Regions from separate parts of the Clostridium chromiireducens genome, predicted to be linked through region 2. Evidence: riboswitches for the same ligand, from Rfam matches in the RefSeq annotation. Region 2 holds a riboswitch; the other holds the start of a gene.
The links. A riboswitch is a leader RNA that binds a small molecule or an ion and turns the genes downstream of it on or off. The one in region 2 is predicted to bind cyclic di-GMP.
Positions count from the first base shown of each region.

Region 1: it holds a riboswitch for cyclic di-GMP, as region 2 does, so the genes downstream of both, D2A34_RS18250 (methyl-accepting chemotaxis protein) here and D2A34_RS07310 (sugar transferase) in region 2, are expected to answer to the same signal.

Region 1 covers NZ_QXDJ01000004.1:534,123-540,645, reverse strand. The annotation lists gene D2A34_RS18280 (class I SAM-dependent methyltransferase) at 1-132, shown strand, start outside; gene D2A34_RS18275 (GNAT family N-acetyltransferase) at 129-455, shown strand; gene D2A34_RS18270 (CatA-like O-acetyltransferase) at 541-1,188, shown strand; gene D2A34_RS18265 (GNAT family N-acetyltransferase) at 1,267-1,800, shown strand; gene D2A34_RS18260 (GNAT family N-acetyltransferase) at 1,928-2,332, shown strand; gene D2A34_RS18255 (GNAT family N-acetyltransferase) at 2,625-3,107, shown strand; cyclic di-GMP riboswitch class II at 3,231-3,312, shown strand; gene D2A34_RS18250 (methyl-accepting chemotaxis protein) at 3,482-5,212, shown strand; gene D2A34_RS18245 (VOC family protein) at 5,434-5,886, opposite strand; gene D2A34_RS18240 (helix-turn-helix transcriptional regulator) at 6,014-6,523, shown strand, end outside.
Region 2 covers NZ_QXDJ01000002.1:446,793-453,315, forward strand. The annotation lists gene D2A34_RS07285 (ABC transporter permease) at 1-335, shown strand, start outside; gene D2A34_RS07290 (ABC transporter ATP-binding protein) at 301-1,095, shown strand; gene D2A34_RS07295 (YveK family protein) at 1,798-2,496, shown strand; gene D2A34_RS07300 (CpsD/CapB family tyrosine-protein kinase) at 2,508-3,233, shown strand; gene D2A34_RS07305 (tyrosine-protein phosphatase) at 3,245-4,006, shown strand; cyclic di-GMP riboswitch class II at 4,095-4,178, shown strand; gene D2A34_RS07310 (sugar transferase) at 4,297-4,971, shown strand; gene D2A34_RS07315 (NAD-dependent epimerase/dehydratase family protein) at 4,982-5,959, shown strand; gene D2A34_RS07320 (mannose-1-phosphate guanylyltransferase) at 5,971-6,523, shown strand, end outside.

The DNA of each region.
Region 1 (6,523 bases), on a different contig from region 2:
TCTATTATTAAAGCAAATATAGATGAAATAAACCCAACTTTAGCATCTTTTAAAGAGAGAATTATTGATATTTTTGGTGATAAAGAATTTAAAATAGATTTTTCCTATCGTATGAGGGTTGGTGTTAAATAAAAATAAATAGTGATTTAAGTTGCTTTGACGATGGAAATTTCAAGTTCTATAAAATCACAGATAATGAGGAGACCTTAGGATATGGTGGTATAGGTAAGATGAAAAATAATCAGAAAAATGTTGATGTAGACAATTTTAGACTTCCACAGCATAGAAGGAAAGGTATTGGCAGAAGTATAATGATAAACCTGAGCAAATTTGCTATTTCGCAAGGGTTAATTCCTATTGCAGGATGTTGGCATGGCAATACAGAAAGCATTGAACCGTTGATAAGTAGTGGCTTAATTCCTGAAAATAGAATTTTCTATGTAAGATTCCGTTAAAATCGTAAGGAGACAAGTAGTTAATAATTTTGAAGATTAGAAATAAGAATTATAAGATTAAAATATAAGGGGGAAATAAATTATTATGGGGTTTAATATAGTTGATATGGATACTTGGGAAAGGAAAGATCGTTTCAACCATTTTTTTAATAATGCGAAATGTACATACAGTATTACAGTTAATCTTGATATTACTAATCTATATAATTATATAAGAGCTAATAAGTTAAGACTTTATCCAACATTTACGTGGATTGTTTCAAAAGCTATAAATAATCATAAAGAATTTAAAATGGCTTTAGATGAAGATGGCAGATTAGGATTCTTTGATGAAATTGGTCCGAGTTATTCTGTATTAAGCGATAAGACTAAAGTAATGAGTGATATGTACACAGCATTCAATGATGAATTTTTAAGTTTTTATGGAGATATGGTAAATTCTTTAAACAGTCATAAAGAAGATAATAATTTTAAAACACAATTTCAAAAGAATTTTTTTATTGTCTCATGTCTGCCTTGGTTTAATTACACATCTTTTAATGTAAACAACGAAGGAAGTAGTCCTTTCCTGTTTCCTATGGTAACATGGGGGAAGTTCTTTGAAGAAAATAATAAAATTATTATGCCGGTAACCATCCAAGTTCATCATGCAGTTGCTGATGGATACCACTGTTCATTATTCTTTGCATATGTAGAGAAAATATCATTAAATCCAGAACAATATTTAAAGTAAATTCAAAGCATTTACACAATACTCTTATAAGTTCATATAATTGACGGCTAAATATAGCTATTTCAAAGGAGGGAAAACATGGTTTATTTTGAAACACAACGGTTAGTATTTCGGGATTGGAATGAACAAGATTTATATGAATTTCGGATAATGAATAAGGATACCATGGTAATGAAATATTTTAATAAAACACTTACTGAAGAGGAAACAGATAGATTTTACAACATAATTCAAGATGAATTCAAAAATTTCGGCTATGGCCTTTATGCAGTTGAAACTAAACATAATAATGATTTCATTGGTTTTATTGGATTCCACTTAGCAAACTTCAAATCTGAATTTACTCCGTGCATTGAAATAGGTTGGAGACTTAAATATGAAGCATGGGGTAAAGGGTTTGCAACAGAGGGAGCAAAGGCATGTTTAAAATATGGATTAGAAACACTAGAACTCAATAAAGTATATAGCTTCACTTCGAAAATAAACATTGAATCAGAAAATGTAATGAAGAAGATTGGTATGATAAAGGTTATGGAATTTGAACATCCGAATATTATTGAGGGCAGTCCTTTAAGGAAACATGTACTTTATTCTATTGATTTGAATAAGTGATTTTGTCCGCACTTCATACAAAACTATAACATAAGTGGAAATATAAGTCTATTTGGTATAAAACTATGGTGATATGGCCAGTTTGGAAGAAAGGTAAGTAAATAAGCAAGAAAGAAAGTGGTTTTTAATGAGGATTAGATTTGCTGAAATAGAAGATTTAAAGATTATTTCATTATATGATAAGCATATTAAAATGAATGAATTAAAAAATCTTATAGGGTTAGGTAGAGTGCTAATTCTAGAAGAAAATAATGATTTTTGTGGGTGGCTAAGATATAACTTGTTTTGGGACAATACACCATTTATGAACATGCTTTATTTTTTAGAAAGTAAGAGAGGAAAAGGTTACGGAAAAAAATTAGTTGAGTTTTGGGAAATTGAAATGAGAAAGTTAGAGTATGAGGTTGTTATGACTTCAACAGCTTCTAACGAATATTCGCAACACTTTTATTTAAAATTGGGATACAAAACAGTAGGAGGTTTTATGCCAGAAGGAGAACCTTATGAAATTATCCTATTAAAACATTTATAATTTGAAGAAGTGACAAAGTGCTCACCACAAAATTGTGGTAAGTAAAACTTTCTATTTTATAAGTATATAAAGAGACCTTTACAAAATATGTTATAATTAATTTATAATGGTAAAAAACGTGAAATTCGTGAATGATAATATTTTAGAAATGATAAATAGTGATATTACTAAATTTTTCGGTTCTGAACATATACCTTATAATCACGATTAAAAATATTTCTTGAACTAATAAATAATCAATTTGAGTTTAAAGTTAAGTATTATAAATAGTAATTTGGTGGGGTGAGTAGATATGAATATAAAATTTGATAAAATGACTGAAGAAGATATTTTGAGTCTTATAAACATAATGAAAAGAGCTTTTGATTATGATACAAAAATTCATTTGGGACAAGAAACTGGTGGGCCTCCAGGATACGATGATGGGTCATTTTTAAGGAAATGGGGATTAGATAAAGAAGCGACTTCTTATTGTATATACTTAGATAATGTTCTTATTGGTGCCACAATTCTTTGGATTAATGATAATGATGAAAATTATTTAGGGAATATATTTATTGATCCTGATTATGAGGATAAAGGGATTGGAACAAAAGTTTGGAGTAAAATTGAAAGCATGTATCCAAATACAAGAGTATGGAGTACTGAAACGCCTATTTTTTCTCATAGGAATCATAATTTCTATGTTAATAAGTGCGGATTTCATGTAATAGAAATAAAAAATCCGAAAGATTTAGAAGAAGGCAGCTTTATTTTAAAAAAGGTAATTTCATAAATTTGAATTTGGATTTCGATACTGAGTCATATTAATAACTGTTGATTATTGTAAGTTAATGTGATAAAATTTCACATATTGCAATATTTAACCAGTAAATAATGATGTGTAACTATGTCAAAAATATGATTTGGGAGCTATGAAGAATTCTTTTATTTGGGCACTTTAAGAATTTGGAGCTAGTTGTGCAACCGACCAATCTAAGCTAATTATTTTTTATTAATTAGTTTAAGTTGGTCTTTTTTATTTAAAGTTTCAAATATAACTGATTATTAATGAGATTAGAAAGAGGTGATTTAATCAACAATACGAAATAGCAAATAAGAATTGGGGAATAAAACATAAAATAATCATGTGAGTTGAGGGCTAAATTTATGATAAAAGATATGAAGATTAAATATAAGTTATTTTTGTTAATTATTATTTTTATTTTAGGATTTTCAGTTTTTGGATTTTATACAAATAAAGTTATAACTGATACAAAAATCAATGGATATACATATAAACAAATAATTATGGGGAAAGATCTAATATCAGATATACTTCCACCTCCAGAGTACATAATAGAATCACATCTTACAGCATTGGAATTATTAAATGAAGATGATAAAAGTAAGATTGAAGAACTAGCTAAATATGAAGAAAAACTCGAAAGCTACTATAATGAACATCACGAGTTATGGGTTAATGATTTACCTGAAAGTGAAATGAAAAGAATTTTTGTGGAAGATTCATATAAATCAGCTGAGGAATATTTTAATGTTTTAAATAACGAATTTATTCCGTGTATAAAAAATGGAGATAAAGAGAATGCAAAATTTATATTAAATAATAAATTAGAAGAGTTATATAATAATCACAGAAATTCTATTGATAAAGTCGTAGAACTTGCAAATAAGAACAATTTATCAATTGAAGAAAGTGTTAATAATAAACTTAAGTTTGATTATATTATGTCAATTTTGATAGCTTTCATTATAATTATAGCTGTTGTTGCATTTTGTATGTATATAATAAAGAGCATTACATCTCCTTTATCATTCTTAAAAAAACATATACAATCTATTTCAACAGGAAATCTTAGAGGAAGCATACCTGACAAGTGGCTAGATTCAAAAGACGAATTAGGTGATATAACAAGAGCTACTAATGAAATGCATAATTCTTTAAAAGAAATTGTACAAGCTATAATGATGGAAACAAAGAACATAAATGATGTTATCACAATTTCTAGCAATAATATTATAAAAATTACGGGGAATTTAGAAGAGGCTTCTGCTGTAATTGAAGAATTGTCAGCAGAGGTTGAAGAAACTGCTGCATCAACCGAGGAAATAAATGCTATTTCCGAGGAAATAGAAACAGCAGTAGAACATATATCTGATAAAGCACAAGATGGAGCTATATCAGCTAATAAAATTAATAGTAGGGCAAGTGCACTTAAAGATGGTTCTGTAATGCTTCAAAGGCAAGCTACCGAAGCACATTCATCAATTAAACAAGCAATGAATGAAGCACTAGATAAAATTAAAAGTGTTGAAAAGATCAAAATGCTTACTAATGCAATTTTTAATATTTCTGAGCAAACTAACCTTTTAGCATTAAATGCAGCTATTGAGTCAGCCAGAGCAGGAGAAGCTGGAAGAGGATTTTCTATAGTCGCAGAAGAAATTAGAAAATTAGCAGAGAATTCAAAAATAACTGTAAATGAAATACATAATGTAGTTGATATAATATTTGAGGCTGTAAATAATCTTAGTGATGTCTCTAAGCAAACATTAACATATATTGAAACAAAAGTTTTAGATAGTTATAAAGAGTCAGTTTTAGTTGGAGAAAACTATGAGAAAGATGCTTTGTACATAAAGAATCTAGTATCAGATTTAAGTGCAACATCAGAGGAACTTTTGGCATCAATAAAAACCATAACAGAATCATTAAAGGAAATATCAACAGCAAATAACGAATGTTCAACGGGTACAAGTGAAGTTGCTGACAAAATATTAAATATAAAAAATAATTCAAATGATGTGCAAATTGAAACTGAGAATTTAAAACATGGTATGAAGCATTTAAATAGTCTTGTATTAAATTTTAGCATATAACTATATTTATATTTATTGCTTGGATTCATTTTAATTATAATGCCATTGTACATAAAAAAATCTATTAAATTATTTGTGTAAGGTAATACAAACTATACCTATAGCTGAAGCATTTTAAATTATTATAATTTAAAGTGCTATTGTAAAAAAAACTCTATCTTAGTATATATTTCAATAACTATGATAGAGTTTTTAATTATTATTTATCACAAGAATAATTTTTACTTTAACCTCTCATCAAAACATAATTGAATTTGAATACCAAAGGGGTCTTCAATAATACCATATGCTTTACTAAATATATTACTCGCTAATGGTACAATTATTCTAACTCTTTCATCTGTAATCAAGCTATTATAGAATTGTTGGATTTCTTCCAAATCAGCACTTTGAACACATAGCGAGGTATTATTACCAGCTTTGTACTTTTCGTTAGTATCCATTGGATTTTCATTCATCATAACTTTAGTCTTACCTATTTTTAAAATAGAGTGAGAGATGTGATTTTTATTTTCGTCATTAATTTCTATTGATTTATCGCCCATCTTTGCCAGGTCTTCATATGTTACAATCATTAACTGTTCTGCATTAAAGTGTTTCTTGTAAAAATTAATAGCATCTTGTGCTTCTCCATTCATTGAAAGGAAAATAGCAATTTCTAGTGTTGTACTCATAATATTAATCTCCTTCGTATAATTAATTAGATATCAATGACTATATTATTGATATAATTAGAGTATAATACTTAAAGGTGTCAAAATATGAAACCTTTATTCAGGAAAATTTTACAATGGAGGATATATGAAAAAATCAGAAAGATTAAACCATATGATGATATATTTAAATGACTTTGATTACTTTAATTTAAGTGATTTAATGAATAAATATAACATTTCAAAAAGTACAGCTTTACGTGATATTAGTTCATTAGAAGAATTGGGAATGCCTATTTACGCAGAGCAAGGTAGATACGGAAGATATGTTATATTGAAAAATAGATTATTGTCACCTATTATATTTACCATAGATGAGGTATACGCTTTATATTTTGCAATGCTCACACTTAAAGCATATGAGTCTACGCCTTTTCATTTAAGTATAGAGAAACTAAATGAAAAATTTGAAAGCTGCCTATCACGAGAACAAATAAAAGAAATTAATAAGATGAAAAAGGTCTTAAAATTTGAAGCATCTAAGCATAATAGTGTTAGTCAATTCTTAGATAAGATTCTAGAAAGTGTTATTAATGAAGTAAGTTGTAAGATTAAGTATTTGAAAAATAATAAAACTGTAAATTATCATATACAGTTT
Region 2 (6,523 bases):
AAGGTTTCAGTGATGTTGGTATGGGGACTGGTACAGTAGTAATGGGTCTTGCAGCTGTAATTATAGGAAGTTCTTTATTTGAAAAGATTTCTTTTATAAAAGCAACTACATTATCAATATTTGGTGCAATTATTTATAAATGTGCCATTGCCCTTGTATTAAAATATGGATCGGTAGTAGGAATAACTGCTAATGATTTAAAATTAATGACAGCAATAATTGTGGTTATAGCACTATGTTCTAATAATGGAATTTTTAAATTCAAAAAGAAAAAGACTATTGTGGAAGGTGGTGCACAAAATGTTAAAAGTGAAACAACTATCCAAAGTGTTTAATCCAAATACTATAAATGAAAACAGAGTCTTTGATAGATTATCTCTAGACGTTAAACAAGGTGATTTTATAAGTATTATTGGTTCAAATGGAGCTGGTAAATCAACACTTTTAAATATGATATCAGGAACCCTTCAAGCGGATTCGGGATCTATATTATTAGATGGTAATGAAGTTATTAATAAACCAGAGTATGCAAGATCTAAATCTATTGGAAGAGTATTTCAAGATCCGTCAAAGGGAGTAGCACCTAATATGACGATTTTAGAAAATATTGCTCTTGCAGATAATAAAGGTAAGACTTTTGGTCTTAGCTTTGGAATCAACAAAAAGAGAATAGATTATTATAAAGAAATGGTAAGGGAGCTTAATCTAGGGCTAGAAGATAAGCTTTATAATAAAGTAACACTTTTATCTGGAGGACAAAGACAAGCATTAACTCTATTGATGTCCGTAATGTCGAAACCTAAACTATTATTGTTAGATGAACATACGGCAGCATTAGATCCTAAGACGTCAGAAAAAATCATGGAAATAACAAGAAACATCGTTAAAGATAGTGGAATAACAACTCTTATGGTTACACATAATCTTAAACATGCTCTTGAACATGGAAATAGACTTTTTATGATGCATAGAGGTCAAATCTTAGTCGATGTTAAAGGTGAAGATAAAGAAAAACTAGATAACAATAAACTTCTAGGACTATTCGAAAAAGCAAATGGATCAGAAGCATTAAGTGATAGAACTTTATTTGGATAACTTAATTTGTGATATAAAAACCGAAAGAACTGGTAGTCTGTTACTCGGTTGCTAGAGAATATGGCTGCGGATTTCTACCAGTAAAAGTTGTACTCACTTAAACTTGTTCCAAATATAAAATTTGGACAAGTTTAAGTGAAACAACTTTTACTGAAGAAATGCCTGTAGCGATATTCTCAATGCAACACTGTGTAAAAGACTACCAGTTCTTTCTGGTGATATAGATAAAATAAGTAACTTGATATTATTATAATCCGCATACATAATTTGGATTTATCTAATATGTGAATCGAGAGAATAGCTTTGGATTTCTATCAGCAAAAGTAGCACCATTCCTGCTTGTTTCTTAGGCAAGCTAATGACAAGTAGGAATGGAATAACTTTTGCTGAAATTAAAATTTTGTAAGAAAATTTTAATAAAAATGTAATTATTGGTAAATTTTTTGGAAAATAAAGGACTAAATATTAAAATTCCAATATAAATGGAATCATAGGTGTAACATAAGTAAAATTTATGCTATAATGTTAAAGGTGGATATAGAAATAATAATTAACTATTTAGGGGGAATATTTTTTGAGAGACTTTATAAAATTAATGGTATGTGCAATTTTGGACTAGAAGTTTATTAAAGTTAAGTAGCTTAGTTATTAATAATCTTTAGGACAAGTATTGTGAAAATAGTGAAATAGGGAGTTTAGCAGATGAATGAAGAAAATATAAGAAGTGAAGAATTTATAAGAATTGAAGAAATAGCAGATATTTTATTAAAAAGATGGAAAATGATACTTTCCATAACATTGCTTACAACTTTAATGGTAGGAATTATTAGTATTTTTGTAATTGCACCTAAATATGAAGCTAACACAAAAGTTTTCATTGGAAAAGAGAGAACAGATAGTAAAGATCAGAATTATAATAATAGTGATATTCAAATGTATCAACAGTTATTAAAGACATATGCAGAAGTTATAAAGACAAATGCTTTAGTTGAAAAAGCTATTAATGCATCAAATTTAAATACAACTTCAGAAGAAATTTTAAGTAATCTTACTGTTACACCGACAGCGAATACGCAAATTTTAGAAATAAAATATATAAGTAAAGATAGGGAATTGAGTAAAGATGTATTAGATGCTATTACTAGTGAATTTATTAAAACATCTACAGATCTTATACCAAATGGAAATGTTAAAGTAATCGAGCCGGCAAAATTACCAGAAAGTCCAGCTAGTCCTAACAATAAAATGAATATAGCTATTGCATTTTTAGTTGGACTTATGATTAGTGTTGGGTTATCGTTTTTATTAGAATTTATAGATAATACTTTTAAGAATAAGGATCAAGTAGAACAAATATTAGGAATACCTGTTATTGGTGCAATTCCTGATGACTTGGAATAGGGGGATGAGAGATGTTTAAAACGAAAAGACTGCATAAGGCTGTAGCTAATCAAGATTACAAAGGGTTTGTAGTGGAAAAAAAACCAAAGTCTATAGTATCTGAAGCTTATAGGACCTTAAGAACAAATGTACAATATTCATCATTTGATAAAGCTATAAAAACAATAGTAATTACTAGTGCTGAAGCAGCAGAAGGAAAGTCTACAGTATCAGGAAATCTAGCCTTATCTTTTGCTCAGAATGATAAAAAAGTTATAATAGTAGATTGCGATTTGAGAAAGCCTTCTGTACATAAGAACTTTAAAATATCTAATTTAAGTGGTTTATCAGAAGTACTTATAGGAAAAGAAAATATAGAAGATGTAATACAAAACCGTAATGGAAATCTTGATATATTAACATCAGGTAAAATTCCACCTAATCCTTCAGAAATGCTGTCATCAGTATCTATGACTAATTTAATAGAAAAATTAAGAGAAAAATACGATATAGTAATTCTTGATAGTGCACCACTTCAAGCAGTTACAGATGCTCAAATTCTTTCGACAAAAGCAGACGGGACTATACTTGTAATAAGAGCCCAAAGAACTAGCAGGGAGTCAGTAATTGAAGCGAAAAATTTATTAACTAAGGTTGGAGCTAATATATTAGGAACTGTGTTACATGCAGTGGAGAATACTAGAGGTAAATACTATTATTATTATGGAAGTAGTGATGAAAGTAAAGAAGCGAAATAGGAGTAAATATGATAATAGATATTCATTCACATATAATACCAGGAATTGATGACGGATCTAAGAGTATGGAAATGACTTTAGATATGCTTAGAAATGCAGAGAAAGATGGAACTAAAGAAATTGTAGCTACACCTCACTATTTACTTGAATATGGAGAGGCGACAATTGATGAGATAAAGAATTACGTACAAGAAATTAATACGATACTAGAACAGGAAAAAATAGATGTTAAAGTATATAGCGGACAGGAAGTATACTTTAATGAAAATATAATAGATTATTACATACAAGGAAAGATAGGAACAATAAACGATTCAAGATATATGCTTATTGAATTTCCGATGCATAAATTTGACAAAAATATATTTGATATTCTTTATGAACTTCAAGTTAGAAACATTGTTCCAATAATAGCTCATCCTGAAAGGTATAAGCCTATTATAGAAAAGCCTAGTCTTATTAATGGATTTATTAATGAAGGATATTTATTTCAACTAAATGCCGGAAGTATAGAAGGGAAATTTGGCGAAAATGTTAAGAAAACAGCCAATATGCTATTAAATAATAACATTTATAACTTTATAGGTTCAGATGCACATAATATTAATAAGAGAAATACAGGCATTAACAATGCTTTGGGGTTAATAAATGAAAGTGTAAGAAAAGATATCCTTAAAGATAGTTCTGAAAAATTGCTAGATAATGACAGAATAGAATTTGTTGGTGAAAAAATTAGGGAAAAGAAAACAATATTTTCCTTTTTTAAAAGGTAATTTTACCATGGCATGTCTAATTATGTAGCACGAATAATAGGATGGATACTGGGTTTAAAGTTAACAAATGGTGTAATATATGGTATAATCTTTATAAGGAAACTGTGAACTGTATATTTTATATGGGCACTTTATATATGGTGAGTTAATAGTGCAACCGGCCTGAACAGTTTTTGGTTGGTTGCTTTTTATTGGGAAAATAACTATAGAGGAATAAGTTCTGATAAAAAGCATAGAATCTTAAAAGCTGTTGCTAATTTAGTATGAGAAAAAAATTAGGGGTGAATGAAATGGAGCAATTAGAATTCAATAGGGAAGAAGTTTTGTTTAAAGAACAAGTTGCTGAAGAAGAAAGCGGTAGATTAGGGTATTGTTTTTTAAAGAGAACTATGGATGTAATATGTTCGTTGGTTGGACTTATAATTTTAAGCCCAATATTTTTAGTTGTAGCTATTTTGATAAGAGTGGAATCAGAAGGCAATGCTATTTTTGATCAAGAGAGAGTGGGGAAGAATGGTAAGAGATTCAAAATGTATAAATTCCGATCAATGGTAGTTAATGCAGAAGAATTAAAGGACAAGCTAACTTCTAAAAATGAAATGACTGGTCCCATGTTTAAAATGAAAGACGATCCTAGGATAACTAGAATCGGAAAGTTTATTAGAAAAACGAGTATTGATGAATTGCCACAATTAATCAATGTATTTAAAGGTGAAATGAGTCTAGTAGGTCCAAGGCCATCACTTCCGAAAGAAGTAATGAAATTTGAAGATTGGATGATGAAAAGATTAGAGGTAAAACCTGGACTTACTTGTTACTGGCAGGTATCTGGGAGAAATGATATCGGCTTTGAGGATTGGATGAAATTAGATGTTAAGTACGTTGAGGAAAGAAATACTTTTGTTGATGTAATGTTGGTATTTAAGACGGTTGGAGTGTTATTTGGTGATGAACATGCAAGATAGGGGAAATGATATGAAAGTAGTAGTAATAGGTGGAGCAGGATTTATAGGTTCCAATATAGTAGATGAGTTGGTAAATAATAACTATGAAGTTTGTGTGATTGATAATTTGTCCACTGGTAGGATAGAAAATTTAAATGATAAAGCCAGATTTTATAAGTGCGATATCACTAATATAGATGCTTTAAAGCTAGTATTTCAAATTGAAGAGCCAGAAGTTGTATATCATTTTGCGGCTCAAATAGATGTACAAACTTCATTAATAAAACCTGGGTTTGACGCTAATATTAATATTATAGGTACTATAAATGTATTAGAATGCTGTAGAAAATATGAAGTAAAAAAAATAGTTTACCCATCTTCAGCAGCAGTTTATGGCAATCCAGAATATTTGCCAGTTGATGAGAAGCATCCTGTTGAGCCAATATCATTTTATGGAATTTCCAAGCATACCCCTGAGCATTACATTAAAACATTTTGTAATTTATGTGATATTAGATACACAATTTTTAGATATTCTAATGTTTATGGCATGAGACAAGATCCTAAAGGAGAAGGTGGAGTTGTTTCTATATTTATTGATAAATTTTTGAATAATAAGTTACCTGTCATATATGGAAGCGGGGAACAGACTAGGGATTTTATTTATGTTAAGGATATTGCTAAGGCAAACTTACTTGCATTGAGTAAGGGCGATAACAAAATAGTTAATATTAGCACTAATGTTCCAGTTACAGTGAATAGATTGTTCCAAACTATGAAAGACATTTTTGAGAGTGATGTTGAAGTTATTCATAAGCAGTCAAGACAAGGGGATATTTTGCATAGTTATTTAGATAATACATTAGCTAGGGAGTTTTTAGGATGGAATCCTGAATACGATTTTGAAAATGGAATTAGAGAAACTATAGAGTACTATAAGAAGTTGTATATTTTAAACAAAGAAATTGAAGAAAATAAAATTTATATAATAAATGGGATAGATTTTTAGGGGGGAAGATAATGATATGTGCTTTAATAATGGCCGGTGGAAAAGGAACAAGATTTTGGCCATTATCTACGGAAAAAAAACCAAAACAGTTCCTTAACTTAATAGGTAAAGAAAGTATGATACAAATGACTGTAAATAGAATTAAACCTATTATACCAATAGAAAAAATATTTGTTTGTACTGGAGAAAGTTATGTTGATTTGGTAAAAGAACAATTACCGGAACTACCACAAAGAAACATAATAATTGAACCAGAAGGACGGAATACAGCACCATGTATAACATTATCCGCATTAGTAATAGGAAGATATTTTAAAGATTCAACCATGATTGTACTTCCTTCAGATCATTTGATAAAAGATGAAGAAAAATTTAGAAGCATAATAAATAAAGCAAATAACTTTATAGAAAATAATGAAGAAGCAATAATAACATTAGGAATGAAGCCGAGTAGATTGGAGACAGGGTATGGATACATAAAGTATCATAGTAAAATTGCAGAAAGTTATATGTTTGAAGTACTTAAGGTTGATAAATTTGTTGAAAAGCCCAATAAAGCTAAGG